Regions from separate parts of the Kocuria turfanensis genome, predicted to be linked through region 4. Evidence: riboswitches for the same ligand, from Rfam matches in the RefSeq annotation. Region 4 holds a riboswitch; each other region holds the start of a gene.
The links. Region 4 has a riboswitch for thiamine pyrophosphate ahead of AYX06_RS08625 (3-oxoacyl-ACP reductase). Riboswitches for the same ligand answer to the same signal wherever they lie in the genome.
Positions count from the first base shown of each region.

Region 1: another riboswitch for thiamine pyrophosphate. It lies ahead of AYX06_RS06960 (ECF transporter S component); the one in region 4 lies ahead of AYX06_RS08625 (3-oxoacyl-ACP reductase).
Region 2: another riboswitch for thiamine pyrophosphate. It lies ahead of thiM (hydroxyethylthiazole kinase); the one in region 4 lies ahead of AYX06_RS08625 (3-oxoacyl-ACP reductase).
Region 3: another riboswitch for thiamine pyrophosphate. It lies ahead of AYX06_RS09740 (FAD-dependent oxidoreductase); the one in region 4 lies ahead of AYX06_RS08625 (3-oxoacyl-ACP reductase).

Region 1 is NZ_CP014480.1:1,514,139-1,519,139, reverse strand. Features, by position in the region: gene AYX06_RS06985 (Na+/H+ antiporter subunit E) at 1-304, shown strand, start outside; gene AYX06_RS06980 (monovalent cation/H+ antiporter complex subunit F) at 301-573, shown strand; gene mnhG (monovalent cation/H(+) antiporter subunit G) at 579-1,082, shown strand; gene AYX06_RS06970 (DUF4235 domain-containing protein) at 1,140-1,418, shown strand; TPP riboswitch at 1,807-1,928, shown strand; gene AYX06_RS06960 (ECF transporter S component) at 2,017-2,637, shown strand; gene AYX06_RS06955 (ABC transporter ATP-binding protein) at 2,634-4,400, shown strand; gene AYX06_RS06950 (energy-coupling factor transporter transmembrane component T family protein) at 4,397-5,001, shown strand, end outside.
Region 2 is NZ_CP014480.1:757,547-762,547, forward strand. Features, by position in the region: gene rplU (50S ribosomal protein L21) at 40-351, opposite strand; gene AYX06_RS03465 (bifunctional hydroxymethylpyrimidine kinase/phosphomethylpyrimidine kinase) at 572-2,092, opposite strand; gene thiE (thiamine phosphate synthase) at 2,089-2,769, opposite strand; gene thiM (hydroxyethylthiazole kinase) at 2,766-3,638, opposite strand; TPP riboswitch at 3,630-3,723, opposite strand; gene AYX06_RS03480 (nuclear transport factor 2 family protein) at 3,806-4,540, opposite strand; gene AYX06_RS03485 (Rne/Rng family ribonuclease) at 4,784-5,001, opposite strand, start outside.
Region 3 is NZ_CP014480.1:2,101,091-2,106,091, forward strand. Features, by position in the region: gene AYX06_RS09730 (thiazole synthase) at 1-799, opposite strand, end outside; gene thiS (sulfur carrier protein ThiS) at 801-1,040, opposite strand; gene AYX06_RS09740 (FAD-dependent oxidoreductase) at 1,037-2,356, opposite strand; TPP riboswitch at 2,346-2,448, opposite strand; gene thiE (thiamine phosphate synthase) at 2,516-3,184, shown strand; gene AYX06_RS09750 (hypothetical protein) at 3,351-4,358, shown strand; gene AYX06_RS09755 (VOC family protein) at 4,488-5,001, shown strand, end outside.
Region 4 is NZ_CP014480.1:1,862,175-1,867,175, reverse strand. Features, by position in the region: gene AYX06_RS08635 (glycoside hydrolase family 31 protein) at 1-955, opposite strand, end outside; gene AYX06_RS20940 (transposase) at 865-1,287, opposite strand; gene AYX06_RS08630 (LLM class flavin-dependent oxidoreductase) at 1,333-2,649, opposite strand; gene AYX06_RS08625 (3-oxoacyl-ACP reductase) at 2,661-3,425, opposite strand; TPP riboswitch at 3,472-3,567, opposite strand; gene AYX06_RS08620 (hypothetical protein) at 4,174-4,551, shown strand; gene AYX06_RS08615 (M15 family metallopeptidase) at 4,738-5,001, shown strand, end outside.

The DNA.
Region 1 (5,001 bases), 350 kb from region 4:
CTACTTCCACGCGCTCAACGTCCGCACCCCCGAGGAGGCCGAGTCCTTCCGGCGGTCGGCGCGGCAGGTCGAGGCCGCGTGGATCCGCATCATGGGCACACGGGAGGAGCTCGCCGCTCTGCGGGCCGAACGGCGCGGCGGAGGCGGGGCGGAGGCCGAGCAGCGGGACAGCGCGGCGATCAGCTCCCCGGTCACGGCCGGGCAGCAGATCGTCGGCGGCCGGCGAGGAGACGTCCCCACCGGGACCGCCGAGACCCCCCAGGCCACCGAGACCCCCCAGACCACCGAGGAGGACCGCCCGTGATGGAGATCGCCGTGGCCGTCGCCGCCGTGCTGCTCAGCGCGGCCGCCGCGGGCACCCTGTACCGGCTGGCCAAGGGACCGTCGCTGCTGGACCGGGTGGTGGCCACCGACGTCCTGCTGGCCATCGTGGCGGCGTCGCTCGCCGTGGAGATGGCCTACCACGGCCATCTCAACAACCTCATCCTCATGGTGATCGTCTCCCTGGTGGGGTTCATCGGCGCCGTGACGGTGGCGCGCTTCGCCACCCAGACCGCCGAGCACGGGAAGTGAGCCCCGTGCTGGACACCGTCCTGGACGCCGCCGCGGCCGTGTGCCTGGTCCTCGGAGCGCTGATGTCCCTGGCCGCCGCGATCGGGCTGGTCCGCTTCCCGGACCTGCTGACCCGCATGCATGCGGGGACCAAGCCGCAGGTGTTCGGGCTGCTGCTCATGCTCACCGCCGTCGCCCTGGAGAACCGGGACCCGGTCATGATCCCGCTGATCATTCTCGGCTGGGTCTTCCAGCTGCTCACCGTGCCCGTCTCGGCGCACATGGTCGGACGTTCCACCTACCGCACCAAGCACCTCAACCGGGCCACCCTCACGCAGGACGACCTGCAGGAGGTGCTCAACCGTGCCGGCGAGCGGGGCGGCGGCGAACCGGCCGCGGCCGAGCCTGCTCCCGCCGAGCCGGCCCTCAGCGACGCGGCCCTCAGCGACTCGATCCTCACCGAGCCGCCGAACGCGGACGGGCAGCGCGCCGACGGACAGCAGACTGACGGATCCGGGAGGACGCGTTAGGCTGGGCACGATCGACGGGCGCATCCGCGCCGCCCCGACGACAAGGAGCAGCAGTCCATGAACACGAAGATCCTCGAACTCGCCGGCACCGGCCTCTCGCTGGGCGGCGTGGCGCTCTCGCACAAGGTGCTCGGTGCCGCGTGGACGCGCATCACGGGGGACCCGCCCCCCGCCAAGAACCCGGACCCGGACGAGGCGTGGACCGGCATCATCATATGGTCGCTCGTGACCGGCCTCGTCGGCACGGTGATCAAGGTCGCGATCTCCCGCCAGGTGGCGAAGATGGAGAACAAGCCCCGGAACAACCCCAAGGCCTCCAGCCAGGCCGAGGTCTGATCCCCGGCGGCCACCTCGCGAGGGGGCCCGTCCGTCCGGACACCGCATCGGTGCCCGGACGGACGGGCCCCTTCGTCGTCCGGTGGACGCGCCGCGGCATGGACGGAAGGGCTGACGTGCGGTCGGCAGCCCGGGCGGAAGTGCGGGCGACGGTCCCGGTGACGGTCCTGGCGGAAGTGCGGGCGACGGTCCCGGTGACGGTCCTGGCGGAAGTGCGGGCGACGGTCCCGGTGACGGTCCTGGCGGCAGCGCGGGGGACGGTCCCGGTGACGGTCCTGGCGGAAGTGCGGGCGACGGTCCCGGTGACGGTCCTGGCGGCAGCGCGGGGGACGGTCCCGGTGACAGCGCGTGCGGCAGTGCGGCCAGGGGAGGGGTAGACTCGGTGCCACTGAAACGACAGGGGAGCGCACCCCGCCGGCAACGGCGGCACAGCGCTGAGAGTGCGGATCACCGCAGACCCTCGAACCTGCTCCGGTTAGCACCGGCGAAGGGAGTCGAGCACCTCAGGGGTGGCTCGCGGACGTGAGCTCCGGCCGTGTCCGCGCGGACCCTTCCCCTCCTGGCACCGATGGCTCGCTGAGCCCAGGAGGAACGCACCATGAACACCACCACGCACCGTCCCGCCGGCCGCAACCGTGCGTCCGGGGCCTCGTCCTGGCGGGTCGTCGACATCGTCGTGGCCGCCGTCCTCGCCGCCGTGTGCGCGGTCGTCTTCTGGGCGTGGTCGAACCTGCTCTACCCCGTGGTCGGCGCCGCCGCGGTGGCCTATCCGCCCGCCGTGGGGCTGATCGCCGGCGGCTGGCTCGTGGCCGGCGTGCTCGGCGGTCTGATCATCCGCAAGCCGGGCGCCGCGCTGTTCTGCGAGCTGCTCGCCGCGGTCATCGAGGGCTTCCTGGGCACGCACTTCGGCTGGACCGTGATCCTGTCCGGCCTCATCCAGGGCATCGGGGCCGAGCTGGTCTTCGCCGCGGTGCGCTACCGCCGCTACAACGCCGCGGTGGCCGCCGCGGCGGGCGCGGTCAGCGGCATCTTCCTGGGCGTCAACGAGAGCATCATCTACAACTACGAGTGGGCCCTCGGACACCAGGTGGTCTACGTGGTCCTGGCGGCCCTCTCGGGCGCGGTGCTCGCCGGCCTGCTGATGTGGGCCGTGGTGAAGGCGCTCGCAGCCACCGGCGTGCTGCAGGGCCTGGCCTCGGGCCGGGCCGCACGACGATGACCGCCGCGGCGGTGCGCCCTCCCGGTACGCCCACCGCCGCGGGGGCCCGCGTCGAGGCCCGCGGCTTCGGCTGGCACCACCCCGGCCGGGACGCCCCCGCCCTGCAGGGCATCGACCTCGTGGTCGAGCCGGGGGAGCGGGTGCTGCTGCTGGGGCCGAGCGGGGCGGGCAAGTCGACGTTCCTGCACGCCCTCGCGGGAGTCCTGCACGACGACGACGGGCTCTCCCTCCACGGGGAGCTGCTGCTCGACGGCACGGACCCGGACCGGGCACGGGGACGCGCCGGGCTCGTGCAGCAGGACCCCGAGTCCCAGGTGGTGCTGTCCCGGATCGGGGACGACACCGCCTTCGGCCTCGAGAACCTCGCGGTGCCCCGGGAGCAGATCTGGCCGCGGGTCCGCGCCGCCCTCGACGACGTGGGGCTGCCCCTGCCGCTCGACCACCCCACCGCCGCCCTGTCCGGCGGGCAGAAGCAGCGCCTGGCGCTCGCCGGTGCCGTGGCGATGAGCCCGGGGCTGCTCCTGCTCGACGAGCCCACCGCGAACCTGGACCCCGCCGGGGTGCGGCAGGTCCGGGACGCGGTGGCACGGTGCCTGGACCGCAGCGGGGCCACACTCGTGGTCGTGGAGCACCGTGTGGCGGTGTGGGCCGACGTCGTGGACCGTGTCGTCGTGCTCGGCCGCGACGGGGGGATCACGCACGACGGGTCCCCGGCACAGGTCCTGGGGGAGGCCGCCGACGAGCTGAGCCGCGACGGGGTCTGGGTGCCCGGCCGGGTCCCGCCCACCCGCGCGCCCGCGCGTCCCCGGGAGGAGGCGGAGCCGCTGCTCAGCGCGTCGGCGCTGGCCGTCTCGCGCACCCAGCCCTCCGCACGGCAGCTGCGCGCCCGGCGCCGGGCGCGGCGGCGCGGCCGTCCGCTGAGCGATGCCGCGGCGGGCCGGGACCTCCCGGTCGCGGCGACCGGCGTCGCACTGGACCTGCTCCGGGGCCGGGCGCTCGCGGTGACGGGCGCCAACGGCGCCGGGAAGTCGACCCTCGCGCTCACGCTGGCGGGCCTGCTCGCGCCCGTGCGCGGGACCGTGACCGCGCACTCGCCCCTGGCCCGCGGTGCCGGACCGGACCCGCTGGAGTGGGCCGGGCCGGACCTGGTGGCCCGCGTCGGGACGGTCTTCCAGGAGCCCGAGCACCAGTTCCTGTGCGCCACCGTGCGGGCCGAGCTCGAGCTCGGACCCCGGCTGGCGGGCACCCCGGCGGCCGAACGGGACCGCCGCACGGAGGAGCTGCTCGACCGGCTGCGGCTGACCCACCTGGCGGACGCGAACCCGTTCACCCTCTCCGGCGGCGAGAAGCGGCGGCTGTCGGTGGCCACGGTGCTGGCCACCGACCCGGACGTCCTGGTGCTCGACGAGCCCACCTTCGGCCAGGACGCCCTGACCTGGGCCGAGCTCGTGGACCTGCTCCTGGAGGTCGTGGACGCCGGCACGGCCGTGCTCGCGGTCACCCACGACGAGGACTTCGTGCGGGCGCTCGGGGCCGAGGTGCTGGAGCTGGGCACCTCCGCGCCGGACACGTTGCTGGAGCCGGGTGTTTCCGCAGGGGGCGCGGTGGGGGTGCCGGGTGTTTCCGCAGGGGGCGCGGTGGTGGATCCGGGTGTTCCCGCAAGGGATGCGGTGGCGGAATCCGGTGCTCCCGCACGAGGCCCGGCGATGGAGCCGGGCACGCCCGCGCCGGGGATCCTCCCGGCCACGGAGCAGGTGCGGTGAGCGCGCCCGCGATCGGTCCGGCGGCCCGGTGCTCCCTGCTGGGCCGCGCCCATCCCGTGGCGAAGCTGGCCGGCGCCCTGGCCCTGACCGTGACGCTGCTGCTCAGCGCGGATCCCGTGACGTCGGGGATCGTGCTCCTGGGCGAGGTGCTGCTGCTGACGCTGGCCGGGCGGCGCCCGCCGGCGCAGCTGCTGCGGGCCTGGCCCCTGCTCCTGGCAGCACTCGTGAGCGGATGGGGCACGGCCCTGCTCGCCGAGGACTCCGGGCCCGTGCTGCTCGACCTGGGGATCACCGAGATCTCGGCCGGTTCGGTCGCCGCGGGCGCGGCGATCGCCCTGCGCGGGCTCGCGCTGGCGCTGTCGGGCCTGCTCGTCGTGCTCAGCACCGATCCCACCGACCTCGCCGACGGACTGGCCCAGACGGTGCGGCTGCCCGCGCGGTTCGTGCTGGCCTCCTTGGCGGCCCTGCGCCTGGTGGGCGTGATGCTCACCGAGTGGACCACGCTGGCGATGGCCCGCCGGGCCCGCGGCGCCGGTTCGGGGCACGGCCCGGTGGGCGCGCTGCGGGAGTTCGGCGGGCAGGCGTTCACCCTGCTGGTCCA
Region 2 (5,001 bases), 1.1 Mb from region 4:
GGGACTGGCGTCCGGTATGTGGAGGGGGAATCGCGCCGATCAGGCGTCGATACCGGTCACCTTGACGGTGGTCAGCTCGGCCCGGAAGCCCTGGCGCTTCTTGTAGCCGGTCTTGTTCTTGAACTTCTGGATGGAGATCTTGGGACCGCGCAGGTCGCCGACGATCTCTGCCGTGACCTTCACGTTGGCCAGGGTCTGGGCATCCGAGGTGATCTTGTCCCCGTCGACCAGCAGAAGAGCAGGAAGCTCGATGGTGCTGCCTGCTCCGCCGGCGACGCGGTCAAGGGTAACGAGGTCTCCGACGGAAACCTTTTCCTGGCGGCCGCCAGCGCGGACAATCGCGTACACCACTTGGGAACTCACTTCTCTCGACGTCATGTGTAAACAGTGTGGGTCGAGCGCACCCCTGTCAGGACCAACGACGTTGAGACGAGCTGACGGTGACCGGCCCGTGGGACCAGGCCGTGGTCAGCGCAGGTTCGCCGCAATTCAGGAACTGCACCCGCATGTGCCGCCAGGTGGGGTGTCGAGTTGGAACACGCGCGCACCGGCATGGCACCGAAGATCAAGACTACTCGATCCCGTCAATGCCCGCCAACCGAACCGCCGCGACCGGCGCGTCGAAGAAGTCCCGCTCCAGGGCGCAGGCCTCCAGGAACACCTCCCGCATCCGCTCCCGCACGGCTGGGGACGCGCCCCGGGCGGCCTCGTCGAGCAGCTCCCGGGCCGTGCGGGTCGCGGCCTGGAACCCCTCGTCGGCGTAGGTGGCGAGCCAGTCCGCGTAGGGGTGCTCGCCGGTCCCGGCGGCGGCCGCGAGCTCCCCCAGGTGCCGGCCGACATCGGCGTAGACCCAGAAGCACGGCAGCACCGCGGCGAGGCCCACCGGGTAGGGCTCCGCGGCGGTGGCCGCGAGCAGGAAGGAGGTGTAGCGCCGGGTCACCTCCCCGGGCCCGGCCCCGGCGGCCCCCGTCGCGGCGTGCTGCAGGCGGGCCCGGTGCAGCTCGCTCTCCGTCTCGGTGCAGGAGACCGCGCCGGTCGCGAAGAACAGCCGCTGCCGCTCGTCCGGGGCCCGGGCGGCGAGCAGGGTCAGCGCCCGGCTGTAGCCGTCGAGGTACTGCAGGTCCTGGTCGAGGTAGGCCAGGAACCGCTCCGGCTCGAGCCGGCCGTCGCCCAGGCCGCGGACGAAGTCGAGCTCCTCGATCTCCCGGCGCACCCCGGCGGAGGCCGCCCAGAGCTCGTCGCTGAACCGGGCCGGTGCCGCACCCCAGCTCTCGAGCGCGTCCTGGACGTGGTGGAAGTGGTGCACGGGGCCGCTGCCGTGGCCGACCGCCAGGTCCCCGGAGCGCTCGAGCGCCCCGCGCAGCCACTCGCGGGCGATTCCGAGGCTGTGCGCCCAGTCCCCGTGCCGGGCCTGCAGGGTGGCCAGCGCCGAGGAGAGCGAGCAGCCGGTGCCGTGGGAGTTCTCGGTGGGCACCCGGGCGCCGTCGAACGCGACGAGGGGCTCCGGCGCGTCCGGGCCCACGAGGGCGTCGGGGGTGCGGTCCCCGGTGAGGTGCCCGCCCTTGACGAGCACCAGGGTGTCGTGGGCCCGGGCCACCCGGTGGCCCTGCGCCAGGGCCTCCGCCCAGGAGGAGGCGATCTCCTCCTGGGCGAGGACCGCCAGCTCCGGCAGGTTCGGGGTGACGAGGTCGGCGTGGCGGAGCATCGCGCGCAGCGCGTCCTCGGCCTCCCGCTCGAGCAGGCGCCCGCCCGAGGTCGCGACCATGACGGGGTCCAGCACCACCACCGGCGGCCGGTGGTCCTCGAGCCAGCGGGTCACCGTCTCGATCACCGGCACGGAGCCGAGCATGCCGATCTTCACCGCGTCGATCTCGACGTCCTCGGCGACGGCGTCCAGCTGGGCGGCGAGGAACTCCACCGGCGGGACGTGCACGCCGCGCACCCCGAGGGTGTTCTGCACCACGACGGCCGTCACGGCGCTCATCCCGTAGCCGCCCATCGCCGCGATCGACTTCAGGTCCGCGTGCTGTCCCGCCCCGCCGGTGGGGTCGGTGCCGGCCACGGCCAGGACGCGGGGCACCCGGGGACTCATCGGGCCACCTCCTCGGGGACGCGGCCGAAAGCGCGCACGTAGCGGGCGGCCGCGGCCGCGGGGTCGGGGTCGGCGCAGATGCCGGAGACCACGGCCAGCCCCGCCGCCCCGGCGGCACGCAGGGCCGCGGCGTCCTCGACCCGCACCCCGCCGATCGCCAGGCACGGCAGGGCGGTGCGGGCCGCGGCACGGGCGAACCCCTCGACGCCCAGCGGCTCGGGGTGGTCGGGCTTGGTGCGGGTGGCGCGCACGGCGCCGACCCCCAGGTAGTCGACGGTGCCCGGGGGCAGGGCGGCGGCCGCGTCGAGCTCCGGCGCCGTGGCGGCGCTCAGGCCCAGCACCGCGTCCGGCCCGCAGATCCGCCGGGCCAGCTCCACGGGCAGGTCGCTCTGGCCGACGTGCACCCCGGCCACGGGCGCGCCGGCCGCCCGGGCGGCCAGGTAGGCGTCGGCGCGGTCGTCGACGAGCACGGGGACGTCCCGGCCCACGCGCTCCGCGACGGCCACGAGCAGGGCCACCAGGTCCCGGGCCGGGGCGTGCTTCTCCCGGACCTGGACCATGGTGGCTCCCCCGGCCACGGCGGCCGCCACGACGTCGGGCACGCTGCGCGGGGCGCTGAGCGCCGTGTCGGTCACGAGGTGCAGGGTTAGGGCGGCGGGATCGAGACGGGCGCTCACCGGGCACCCTCCTCGCGCACGAGCTCCGCCCGGGCGGCGAGCTGCTCCGGCGTGATGGCGTGCAGCCGGTCCAGCAGGGCCACGGCGAAGGACCCGGGGCCGGCGCAGTCGGCGGCGGCGTCCTCGGCCGCCAGGGTGTACACCGTCGTGGCGGCCGTCGCCGCCGCGGCGGGGTCGGCGCGCACGGCGGTGAAGGCGGCCATCAGGGCGCCCAGGGCGCAGCCCCCGCCGGTGATCCGCGTCAGCAGCGGCGTGCCGTGCGGCACGCGCACCACGCCCCCGTCGGGGGCGCGCACGAGGTCGACCGGACCGGAGACGGCCACGGCCGAGCCGGCCTGCGCGGCCAGCACGGCGGCGGCGTCCCGGGCGGCGTCGACGCCGTGGGTGGCGTCCGTGCCCCGCCCTCCGGCGCCGCCGGCGAGGCCGATGATCTCCGAGGCGTTGCCGCGCACGATCGCCGGCCGGTGCCGCAGCAGGTCTCGGGCCAGTGCGGTGCGCACGGGCAGGGCGCCCACGGCCACGGGGTCCAGCACCCATGCGCGGCCGGCCCGCTGCCGGGCGCCGACGGCCTCGTAGGCGGCCCCGCGCTGCTCGGCGGTGGGTGTGCCGGTGTTGACGAGCAGCCCGTCGGCGAGCTCCGCGAAGACTCCGCCCTCGCCCTGGATGTCGGTCATGGCCGGGGAGGCGCCCACCGCCAGCAGGACGTTGGCGGTGACGTTGGCGACCACGGTGTTGGTGATGCACTGCACCAGCGGCGCTGCGGTGCGCAGCTCCTCGAGGGCCGTGGCGGCGTCCTCGGCGAGCGCGTGGTCCGGTGGCGCCCCCTCGGCTCCTGCGGTGCGGGCGGGCGGGGGTACGGCATCGCGCATCAGCGACATCCCTTCGCTAGTACTGGCTAGATCAGGTTCGACGGGTGTGATCTCAGCCGCTCGCGCGGCACCCCGTGTCAGGTGTTCCGCCAGTCTAGCCGCCGGCCGGTGCCGGGCGCGGCGGGGCCGGATCCGGCCGTGGACCGCCGCACGAGGCGGCCGCCCGGTCAGAAGAATCCGTTGCCGTGCGGCATCCGCTCCGGGACGGGCTGGACGACCTCCCAGTGCTCGAGGATCCGTCCGTCGACGACCCGCCACAGGTCGTAGCAGCCTGCCGGGCGCCGGTCACCGTGCTCCGGGGCCTCGCCGTCGGGCTCGAGCACGCCCTCGGTGACGGTGAGGACGAAGTCGCCCTCGCCGAGCACCCGGTGGAGGGCGTGCCGGGCGAGCCGGGCGCCCGGGCCGGCGCCGTGCTCGACGTAGCGCGGGTCGCGGGCCAGCTCCGCGAGGGCCTCCCGGTCGGCGCCCAGGAGCCGTTCGTGCACCCACTCGGTGATCAGCGCCTTGTTCGCCGCGGTGTGCTCGTGGTCCGTGACCTGCCGGGGGCCGTCGATCCGGTGGGCGCCGGCGGCGCCGCCGGGCAGCGGCGCGTAGGCGTCCCAGTGCTCGGCGAGGCGGTCGCCGGCCACACGGAAGACGTCCACTGCCACCAGGGGCTCCGGGGCGAGGCCGTGGTACACGCAGTGGACGGCGACCATGTCCCCGTCCTCGAGCATGCGCAGGTTGTCGATCCGGAAGTCCTCGGGGAGCTGCTGGAGGACGGCGCGGAGCCCCTCCCGGCCGTCGGCCCCGAGGGCGGAGTGCTGCCGGAAGTCCGGGGCCCAGTACCGGTCGAGGGCCGAGGGATCCCGGTGTCCGAAGAGGTCGGTGCCGGCGGTGAGTACGATCTGCTTGCTGCTCATGGCCATCCCCTCGGCGCTGCGGGCCGGGGGTCCGCCCGGTCGGGCCGCCCGCGTGTGGTGCGACCACGCTACTCCCGCTCCTGCAGGGCCGGACAGAGGATCGGGCCATGTGACGGCCCGGGAACCCGGCAGGAGGGCGGCACGAGTCCGGGCCCTGCCGTGACCAGGAGTACCGGTCCCGCGACGGCGAAGGACCCCGACCGGCGGGTCGGGGTCCTTCGGGGTGCGTCGGCGGGCTGGCGCTCAGCCCTGGCCGGCGGGCCGGCCGCTGGTGAGGTCCTCGGCCTTGACACCGACGCCCACGACGGTCGGCCCGTGGCCGGCGGGAGCGCGCTGCGGAAGCTCCGCGGCGGTCGTCGCCTCGTGCCGCCCGCCCTCGGCGGCGGCCGCCTGACCGGCGGTCACCTGGGCCTCCCCCGGTCGGGCGGCCGGGGCCGAGGCACGGCGGGAGCGCCGGCGCG
Region 3 (5,001 bases), 240 kb from region 4:
CCGTGTCGATCCGTCCGGCCATCGGTGAGGACGCCAGGGCGTGCCGGCGGGCCGGGATCCGCCCGGCGCCGGCGGCCAGCCGCCCGGCGGCCACGGCGTGGCGCATCGCGGTGGCCATGGCCACCGGGTCCTGCGCGCGGGTCACGGCGCTGGCCAGCAGCACGGCGTCGCAGCCCAGCTCCATGGCCAGGGCGGCCTCGGAGGCGGTCCCGATCCCGGCGTCGAGGACCACGGGCACCGAGGCCCGGGAGGTGATGAGCTCGATGTTGTGCGGGTTGAGGATCCCCAGCCCGGTGCCGATCGGCGCGCCCAGGGGCATCACGGCGGCCGCGCCGAGGTCCTCCAGGCGGCGGGCCACGGCGGGGTCGTCGGAGGTGTAGGCGAAGACCCGGAAGCCGCGGGCCACGAGCTGCTCGGTGGCGTCGAGCAGCTCCACCACGTCGGGCAGCAGGGTGTCCTCGTCGGCGATGACCTCGAGCTTGACCCAGTCGGTCTCCAGGGCCTCGCGGCCGAGCTCGGCGGTGAGCAGGGCGTCCCGGGCGGTGTAGCAGCCGGCGGTGTTGGGCAGGATCCGGATGCCGTTGCGCTCGAGCATCGCGAACAGCGAGTCGCCGCGGCCGGGGGCGTAGCGGCGCAGCGCCACGGTGGTCAGCTCGGTGCCGGAGGCGAGCAGGGCCTGCTCCAGGGTGTGCAGCGAGCTGAGCCCGCCGGTGCCCATGATCAGCCGGGAGGACAGCTCGGTGCCGTCCAGCACGAGCGGGTCCACCAGGGATGCGGCGCGGGGTGCGGGGTGGGTCATGTCAGCCTCCCTGGACGGCGGTGATGATCTCGACGGACTGTCCCTCGGCCACGGGGGTGCGGCCCCAGCGGCTGCGCGGGACCACGGCGGCGTCCACCGCCACGGCCACGCCCAGCCGGCGGCCGTCCAGCGGGGCGCCGTCGGGGCCCAGGGGCCGCCCGACGGTCTCGGCCACGAGGTCCACCACGGTGGTGTCCCCGCCGACGACGTGCGGGCGGCCGTTGAGGGTGATGGCGGTCATCGGGTGCTCCTGTTCGGGGTGCGGAAACCGGTCGCGGGGTCCGCGGCGGGCGCCTCGACCGGGCGGTCGAAGCGGTGCGGGTCGGTGGTGGCCAGGTGCTCGGCGTCGGCGCCCGGATCCGCGCCGAGCACCAGCTCCGCGGCGAGGCGGGCGGCCAGCGGGGCGAGCAGGACGCCGTGGCGGAAGTAGCCCGTGGAGACCAGGAGACCGGGCACCGGATCTCCCTCCGGGCCGCGGACGCGGCCCAGGTACGGGATGTCGTCCGGGGTCCCGGGCCGGGCACGGGCCATGGCCTCGACCAGCTCGAGGTCGGCGACGCCGGGGACCACGGCCTGGGCGTCGCGCAGCAGCCGGAGCACGCCTCCGGCGCTGATCCCGTCGAGGTCGTCCTCGCGGGAGGTCGCCCCGATCACCACCGTCCCGTCGTCGCGGGGCACCAGGTAGACGGGCACCCCGTGGACCAGGCCGCGGACGGTGCGCTCGAGCAGGGCGGGCGCCCCGGCGGGCGGACGGGTGCGGAGGATGTCCCCGTGCACCGGGCGCAGCGGCGGCCGCCAGGACCCGGGCAGGCCCTCCAGGTCGGTGAGACCCGTGCCGGGGGCGAGGACCGTCTCCGCCGCCGAGACCATCCCGCCGTCGGCCAGGCGCAGGCCCGTCACCGCGCCGTCGGGGCCGTGGCGCAGGCCCGTGGCGCGGTCGTGCACCAGGCGGGCGGGCCCGCCGTCGGGGCCGTCCGTTGCGGAGGACCCGGACGGAGTGGGGAGCTCGGGGGCGACGAGGGCGGCGAGCAGTCCGGCCACGAGCCGGCGGGGGTCCACCTGGTGGTCGTCGGGAATGCGGTGCACGGCGGACAGCCGCGGGCTCAGGGCCGGCTCCAGGGCCCGGGCCGTGCGCAGCGGGAGCGGCTCCACGGCCAGGCCGTGGCGCAGCTGGAGCTCGCGCAGGTCCGCCAGGGCCTGCCGGTCGGCGGCGTCGACGCCGCACACGAGCGTCTCGGTGGCGCGGTAGCCCACCGAGCCGCCGGCGGCCTCCTCCACGGCGGCCACGAACGCCGGGTAGGCGCCGGCCGAGGCGAGCATGAGGGGATAGAGCGGCTCCTGCTGGTACTGGACCTCGCTCACCGGGGCGAGCATCCCGGCCGCCGCCCGGCTGGCCCCGGCGCCGGGCTCGGGGTCCACCACGGCCACCGAGCGGCCGCGGCGGCGCAGCTCCCAGGCCGTGGCCAGGCCGACCACCCCGGCCCCGACCACGGCGACGTCGGCCCGCACGTGCTGGGCGGCGGACATCGGAACGGAGGGCACGGATGTCACCGGCATCGTCCTTTCCTACGGCGGCATGACCCGCATCAGGTGTGGCGGTCGGCGCCGGACGCCCTCTCAGCCCCCGAGGGGCTCCCGCAGAACCGCTGACCTATCATTCAGCGTGTGACCCAGCATACCCAGGACACCCCCGCTCCCGCCGCCTCCGAGCTGCGCATGACACGCACGGACCGGCTCCTCGCCGCCCGGCTGTACGTGTGCACCGACGCCCGCCGCGCGCAGGGCGACCTCGAGGAGTTCCTGCACGCCGTCTGCGCCGGCGGGACGGACATCGTCCAGCTGCGGGACAGGAGCATCGACACCGACGAGGAGATCGCCGCGCTGCGCCTGCTGGGCCGGGTCGCCGCCGAGTACGGCGTCCTGGTCGCCGTCAACGACCGCGCCGACCTCGCCGCGCTCGTGGGCGCCGACGTCTTCCACGCCGGCCAGCACGACCTCACCCCCGCCCAGGCCCGGCAGCTGCTCGGCCCCGACGTGCTGATCGGCCGCTCCACCCACGACCTCGGCCAGGCCCGGGCCGCGCTGGCCGACCCGGACGTGGACTACTTCTGCACCGGTCCCGTGTGGGAGACCCCCACCAAGCCGGGCCGGCCCGCCACCGGCCTGGGCTTCGTGCGCGAGGTCGCCGCACTGACCGAGGCCCGGCTGGACGCCGACCCGGCGGTGGTGCCCGTGCCGTGGTTCGCCATCGGCGGCATCGACGAGCAGCGCCTCCCCGAGGTGCTGGCCGCCGGGGCGCGCGGCGCCGTGGTGGTCCGGGCGGTCACCGAGGCCCCGGACCCGCGCCTGGCCGCCGGGCAGCTGCGCAGTCTGCTCCCCGCCTGACACGCTCCCCGACCGGCGCGCTACCTGCCCGGCACGCTTCCTGCCCGGCACGCCGCGCGGGGACGTCCGCCGGGCGCGCCCGGCCGCAACTCCCCACCGGCTCCCCGCCGCCGCACAGCCCCGTCTGAGAGCATGGAGCCCACGGACGACGACGGAGGAGTGGCCCATGGACCCCGAGCTCGACCCGCAGGTGCGGCACGCGGTGGAGCATCCCGCGCAGACCGCCCGCGGCCCGGAGGACGTGCAGCTGCGCGTCCGGCTGGCCGGCGAGCCCGCCCGGCGAGCGCTGGGCAGCCACTGGGAGGAGGGCGCCCCGGAGGACGCCGCGCCCGGCGAGGACCGGCTCGCGGCGGCCGTGCTGCTGGCCACCCTCTTCGGCGACACGTTCTGGCTCGAGCGGGCGGCCCGGCTGCCCGGTGACGTCCCGGGCTGTCCCTCCGCCCCGCCGAGCGGGCTGCTGGAGCTCACCCGCGTGCCCGGCGCCCGGGCGGCGATGGCCTCGGTCCTCGAGCGGCCGCTGCTCACCGGGCTGCTGGAGTGGGGCACGAACCCGCTGCCCGAGCAGCCCCCGCTGGCCGTGGCGCAGGCTGCCCGGGACCTCTCGATCCCCGACGACGGGCGTGTCTACCGGGTGGTGCGCCGCCGCGCCGAGCGCTTCCTGGCCCGCGAGTACGACGGCTCGGAGTCGCTGGAGCGGTTCGTGACCCTGCTGACGGAGGCCGAGAAGGGCCACCGCGAGGACGGGCCCGTGCTCTCCGGCGAGACGCTGCCGCCCGCCTCTCCCCCGACTGCTCCTCCACCACCGGCGGCCCCGGCGCCGCCGGCACCGGAGGGCGGCCCGGCCGGGCCGCCGTCGTCGAACCCCTCGATCGCGGACGCTCCGCAGGCTCCGCAGTGGGGCGTCAGCCCGTCCACGCCCGCCCCGCCGCCGCCCGGGCAGGTCGGCCGGCCCGGTGCGCCCGGGGAGCCGTTCCCGGGCCAGGCCCAGGGCGGGCCGTTCCCCGGGCCGGGCGCGGGCGGCCCGCTGGCGGGCAGCCGCGGCCCGGCGGCCGGCGGATGGCCGCCGCCCCCGGCCCACGACCCCGCGGAGGACGACTCCGACAACCTCAAGGCCTGGGGTCTGGTCTTTCTGGCGATCGTGGCGGTGATCGTGGCGCTGATCTTCGTGCTCTGACCGGGACGGCGTCGCGCCCGGCCCCGAGGTGACGAAGGTCCCCAAGATACTTGCACCGGAAACATTTTCTGGGGTATCCTTGCGGACATATCAACCTTTGTGGTGCCGATGCCGACGGAGAAGCCCGAGATGCCGATCTTTCCCCAGAACCCCGACCCCCGGAGCCTGACGCCGCGACCGGCCGACGACCTGCTGTCCGCCGGAACCCGGATGGGCGCCGTGGAGCTGCTCGTGGCCGACCTGGACACGATGCTCGCCTACTACACGGACGCCGTGACCCTCGAGGTCCTCGCCCATTCCGGGGACACGGCCGTGCTGGGCCGTGACGGCCGGACCGTGCTGCGCCTGCGGCAGGTCCCGGAGCTGCCGCCGGCCCGCCGCGGTCAGGCGGGGCTGTTCCACACCGCGGTGCTGTTCGAGGACGAGCCGGCCCTGGCGGCCGCCCTGGCCTCGGTCGCCGCCGTGGCGCCGCGATCCTTCACCGGCAGCGCCGACCACCTCTACAGCCAGGCGTTCTACTTCGACGACCCCGAGGGCAACGGCGTGGAGCTCTACACCGACCGCCCCCGCCACACCTGGCGGCGGGAGGCCAACGGGCTGCTCACGCTGGCGTCCAACCCGCTGGATCCCACCGCGTTCCTGG
Region 4 (5,001 bases):
AGGCCACCGGCTCCTCCGTCCCCGGGTCCCGGCCCAAGGCCTGGAGCATCGCGGGATAGGGCTCCTCGAAGGAGCGCACGCCGTCGGCCGGGTGCAGGTTGAGGGTGACCCGGTAGCCGCGCTCGTGCGCCCATCCCAGGAAGCGCCGCGGGTCCGGGAAGAGCTCCCGGTTCCAGGTGTAGCCGGTCCAGCCCGAGCCGTGGTGGCGTTCCACGTGCTCGTCGGTGAGGTGCCAGTCCATGTCCACCACGAGCACGGAGAAGGGCAGGCGGCGGTCCGCGAAGTCCTGGACCAGCTGCCGGTACTCGGTCTCGTCGTAGGCGTGGTAGCGGCTCCACCAGTTGCCCAGCGCGTAGCGGGGCAGCACCGGCTGCGGCCCGGACAGCGCGTAGAAGGCGCGCAGGGCCTCCTGGTGGTCGTGGCCGTAGCCGAAGAAGTAGAGGTCCACCGCGCCCTCCTCGCGGGGACGCGGGGCGTACCAGCCGTCCTCCGTGAGCAGCACCGAGGCCGAGTCGTCGACCACCCCGAAGCCCTCCCGGGAGTTGATGCCCGGCTCGAGCGGGATGGGGCCGTCGGCCTCGTCGAGGGTGCGGGCGGTCCCGCCGAGCGTGGGCACCGGCGTGCCGTAGCGCCACACGCTGTGGTAGTTGGTCACCCCGCCGCGCACCTGCACGGACAGACCCGAGGGGCTGAACTCCCGCTCGTCGTAGCTCAGGTGGATCCGGTCGGTGAACAGCTCGAGGCCGGCCTCCGAGCGCCGGACGCGGAACGGCGGCACCGGGAACCGCCGGTGCACCGCGAAGGCCGAGGGCCGGTCCTCGAACCGTCCGCCGGGGCTGTACTCCAGGCGGAGCAGCCCGTCGGTCAGCACGGTGATGCGGTAGTGCGCGCCGGCGACGACGGCGGCGGGCTCCGGGGAGCCGTGGCCGGTGGGACGGAAGCGGGGGAGGGGCATTCCCCCAGCGTAGGGCCCCGGGTCCGGCGGGGGCTGGGGCACGTCTCCGGTGCAGTCCTCCGGTGTGGTCCTCCGGGTCGGAGGAAGGCGGCCCGGACCCTGTCCCCGGGTCCGTCGGCGCTGCAGCGGCCGCGCCGCGTCCGCCCGGCCTGCCAGGGCCCGAACTGTTCGGGGACGTCACGCCAGGCGGTCCCGCACCGGCAGGGGCAGCGGGTGCCCTCCACCACGGGACGGTCGTCGCGCAGCGGCCGGCCTCTCTTGCCGTCGGAGAACGGCCAGGGAGGCCGGATCCGTGCCCATCGGTCATCGCTCAGCACAGCCGCACGGGACATGCCTCCGGCGTCGAAGAACCCCTCCCACGATGGAGAGGACAGGCCCTATGCCGGTGCTCCGCGGGCGGGGCGGGGGAGCCCCAGGTGCCCGCGGAGTGAATGGGCGGTGTAGTCGGTGCGGAAGAGGCCGCGGCGCTGCAGTTCCGGCACGACGTGGTCGACGAAGTCGTCGAGGGCGTCCGGCAGGGTCGGGGGCATGAGGTTGAACCCGTCGGCCGCTCCGGAGCGGAACCAGTGCTCGATCCGGTCCGCGATGCTCTCGGGGGTGCCGACCATGGTGCAGTGCCCGCCACCGGCGGCCAGGCGGCCCAGCAGCTGTCGGACGGTGGGCCGTTCCACGTCGATGATCCGCAGGATCGTGGCGTAGCGGCCCTGAGGGCCGCCGAACCGCTCGAGCGGAGGCAGCGGTGGGACCGGGGCGTCGAGTTCCCATCCGCTGCAGTCCTGCTGGATGAACGTGCTCAGCTGGGCCAGCGACTGGGCGGTGGGCAGCAGCGCGTCGACCGCGGCCCGCTGGGCCCGGGCCTCCTGCTCGGTGGAGCCGACGTAGGTCACGAGCCCGGGCATCACCGCCACCGCCTCCGGGTTCCGCCCGGCCGCGGTGATACGGGCCTTGACGTCGGCGTAGTAGTCGCGGCCGGCGGTCAGGTCGTAGGCCACCGCGTAGATCGCCTCCGCGTACCGGGCGGCCAGATCCCGTCCGGGGCCGGAGGCCCCGGCTTGGAAGAGCACGGGTCTGCCCTGCGGCGGGCGCGGCACGGTCAGTGGTCCGTCCACCTGGAAGTGCTCGCCGTGGTGGTGCACCGGACGGACCCGGGCGGGGTCGGCGTAGAGCCCTGCCCGGTCGACGAGTACGGCGTCGTCGGCCCAGGAGTCCCACAGCTGCTGGGTGACCTGCACGAATTCCTCGGCCCGGGCGTAGCGCTGCTGTCGGGCCGGCATGGCCTCCAGCCCGTGGTTGCGGGCCTCGGCGTCGAACATGGAGGTCACCACGTTCCACCCCGCCCGCCCGCCGCTGATGTGGTCGAGGGAGGCGAGCATCCGGGCGGCGTGGAACGGGGTGAAGAAGGTGGTCGAGATGGTGCAGACCAATCCGATCCGCTCCGTGGCCCGGGCCATGGCGGACAGGGCGGTCAGCGGCTCGAGGAACCACCGGGGCCCGGAGGCGACGTCGCCGGTGCTGTGGCCGTCGGCGAAGAACACGGCATCGAAGAAACCGCGCTCGGCCGTGCGGGCCAGCCGCTCCCAGTAGGAGATGTCCCCCAGCTGCTCGGCGGGGGAGTCGGGGCGCCGCCAGGCCGCGCTGTGGTGGCCGGCGCCGAGGAGGAAGGCGTTGAGGTGCAGCTGCCGGTGCGTGCTCATGAGTGCCCGATTCACCCCATGACCAGTCCGCCGTCGACCACCAGGTTCTGCCCGGTGACCGACCGCGCCCAGGGCGAGGCGAAGAACAGGACGGTGTCGGCGAACTCCTCCGGGGTGGTCACACGGCCCAGCGGGGTGGAGGAGGCGATGAGGTCGAAGACCTCCTCAGGGGTGGCCGCGCTGGCGTCGGTGGTGCGCAGCAGCCCGCCGGAGACCATGTTCACCGTGACGTTGTGTTGACCCAGGTCCTTGGCCAGGGTCCGGGTCAAGGAGAGCAGGGCCGCCTTGGCCGCGGTGTAGTCGTGATACGGGACGACGGGATTCTGGAACAGGTTGGTGCCGATGTTCACGATCCGCCCGAACCCCTGCTCCTGCATTCCCGGCAGGCACGCCTGCATCGTGTTCAGCGCCCCCCGGACGCTGCCGGAGAACTGGCTGGTGAACTCGTCCCAGCCGATCTCCGCCGCACCCGAGCGGGCGTCCCCGTTGAAGGAGAAGTCCGCCAGCGCGTTGTTCACCACAGTGGTGACCGGGGCGCCGAAGTGCTCCCGGGTGCGCTCGAGCATGGCCGACACCTGCCCGGGATCGGTGACGTCAGCAGGCAAGGCCACAGCCCGTTGCGGACCGAAGCGGCTCACGAGCTCTTGGGCGGCGGTGGAGCTGGATCGGTAGTTGATGACCACCCGCGCGCCCTCGGCGGCGAAGGCCTCCACGATGCGGCGGCCCAGGCCGCGGGCCCCGCCGGTCACGAGGACGATCTGCTCTGCGATCTGCATGAGGTTCCCTGAGGATCAGGGCGAAAAGATGCAGGCCCGGCAACGGCCCGGCCTGAGAGGACATCCCTTCGCCAGTACGAACTGGATCAGGTTCGACGGGTGTCATCTCAGCCGGATGGAACCGGCACCCCGTGTCACTGCTCCGACCGTACACGCTCTGCCGAGAACGAACAGCCCCCCATTCCCATCGGCACAGCGCAGTCGATCGCGGCAACGCCGATGACCTGCCTACCGGAGCAGTCCGAGGTCCCGCGAGGCGCTCCACGGTCCGGGAACGGTGGCCGCCACCGGAGACGACAGGGCGAAGTTCGCCTTCCGACCCCGTACGGCCCAGGCGCCCCGCCCGCAGCGGCGACATCGCCGAGCCGCAGTGGAGATCGGGCACACCCCTCCGCGGGACCACGCCGGAAATGGTTGCGGTCATGCACCTGGTGCTGGCGGGGTTTCGCACCGACCACCTGGTGGTTGCGGCTCAGCAGGGGCCATCAGGCGTCGACGACTCCCGGGTCACCACGACGGTGACCGGTAGTGGCTGGGCGGGGAGACGGTTTTTCGACCGGGCACGCGGCAGGACGCAAGGTGACCCACCGGAGGTGCCTTTACATCTGTTACGACTCCTCTCCATAGTGGGGGAGAACTCTTCTCGGGAACGGTCCACCGATCGTTTCCGGGGAGGCCTGGCTGGGGCAGCAGTCGGAGATTCATGCGGTGCTCCGATCCGCTTGACGCCGGGTGAAAGGGCTTGATCGTGCGCGAGGACCTCATCGCTGCCTGCCGGCACTGGGGCGTGATCCAGCGGGTCTCGATGCGTGAGCACCTGCGACGGGCCGAGGCGTTGCTGGATCCGGCCGAGACCGTGCACGTGGTGGCGCCGGGATGGTGGCGAGGCCAGCGGACCCTTGTCCTCGTCACGACCTCACGGCTGCTGTTGGTCCGTCGGGAGCTGAAGTGCTCCACACGCGATCACGGGACCTACCCGTTGCGCAGCATCGGGGCCCTGCGTGTCCATGCCTGTCCGCCGGAAGGCGTGCGGTTCCGGGTGGGTGCGGGCCTGGACCTGGAGGAGTTCTCCGTGACCCGGCACGGCGACCTGGTGGAACATGCACTCCGGAAGGCGCGGTCATGATCACCGCCACCCGCCCCTCGTGTGAGTGCTCCCGGGGCTCGTCACAGTGTCACACAGCACATATCACGGGGGTCGTGCAGTTACGCTGAGGCGGATCTTTCCTGGACACGTGGGGGCGTAGACATGATGAGGAACTTCGGTGGACTTCTCGGTGGGGCGGCAGCACTGAGCCTGGCGACGGGGCTGATGGCGCCATCGGCGGCGGTCGCGACAGGGACGACCTACGACATCGACTCGGCCTCCAGCCTGACGGTGGTGGTGAACAAGCACCGCCCGCTGGACCCGCAGACCTACGTACCGAAGCCGCTCAGTCGTATTCAGGCCGAACGGATGCGGTCCGATGCGGCGGAGGCGTACAAGAAGATGGTCCGCGCCGCCAAGGCCGACGGGGTGAACATCGTGGCCGTGAGCGGGTATCGCTCCTACGACACGCAGGCCAGTCTCTACGAC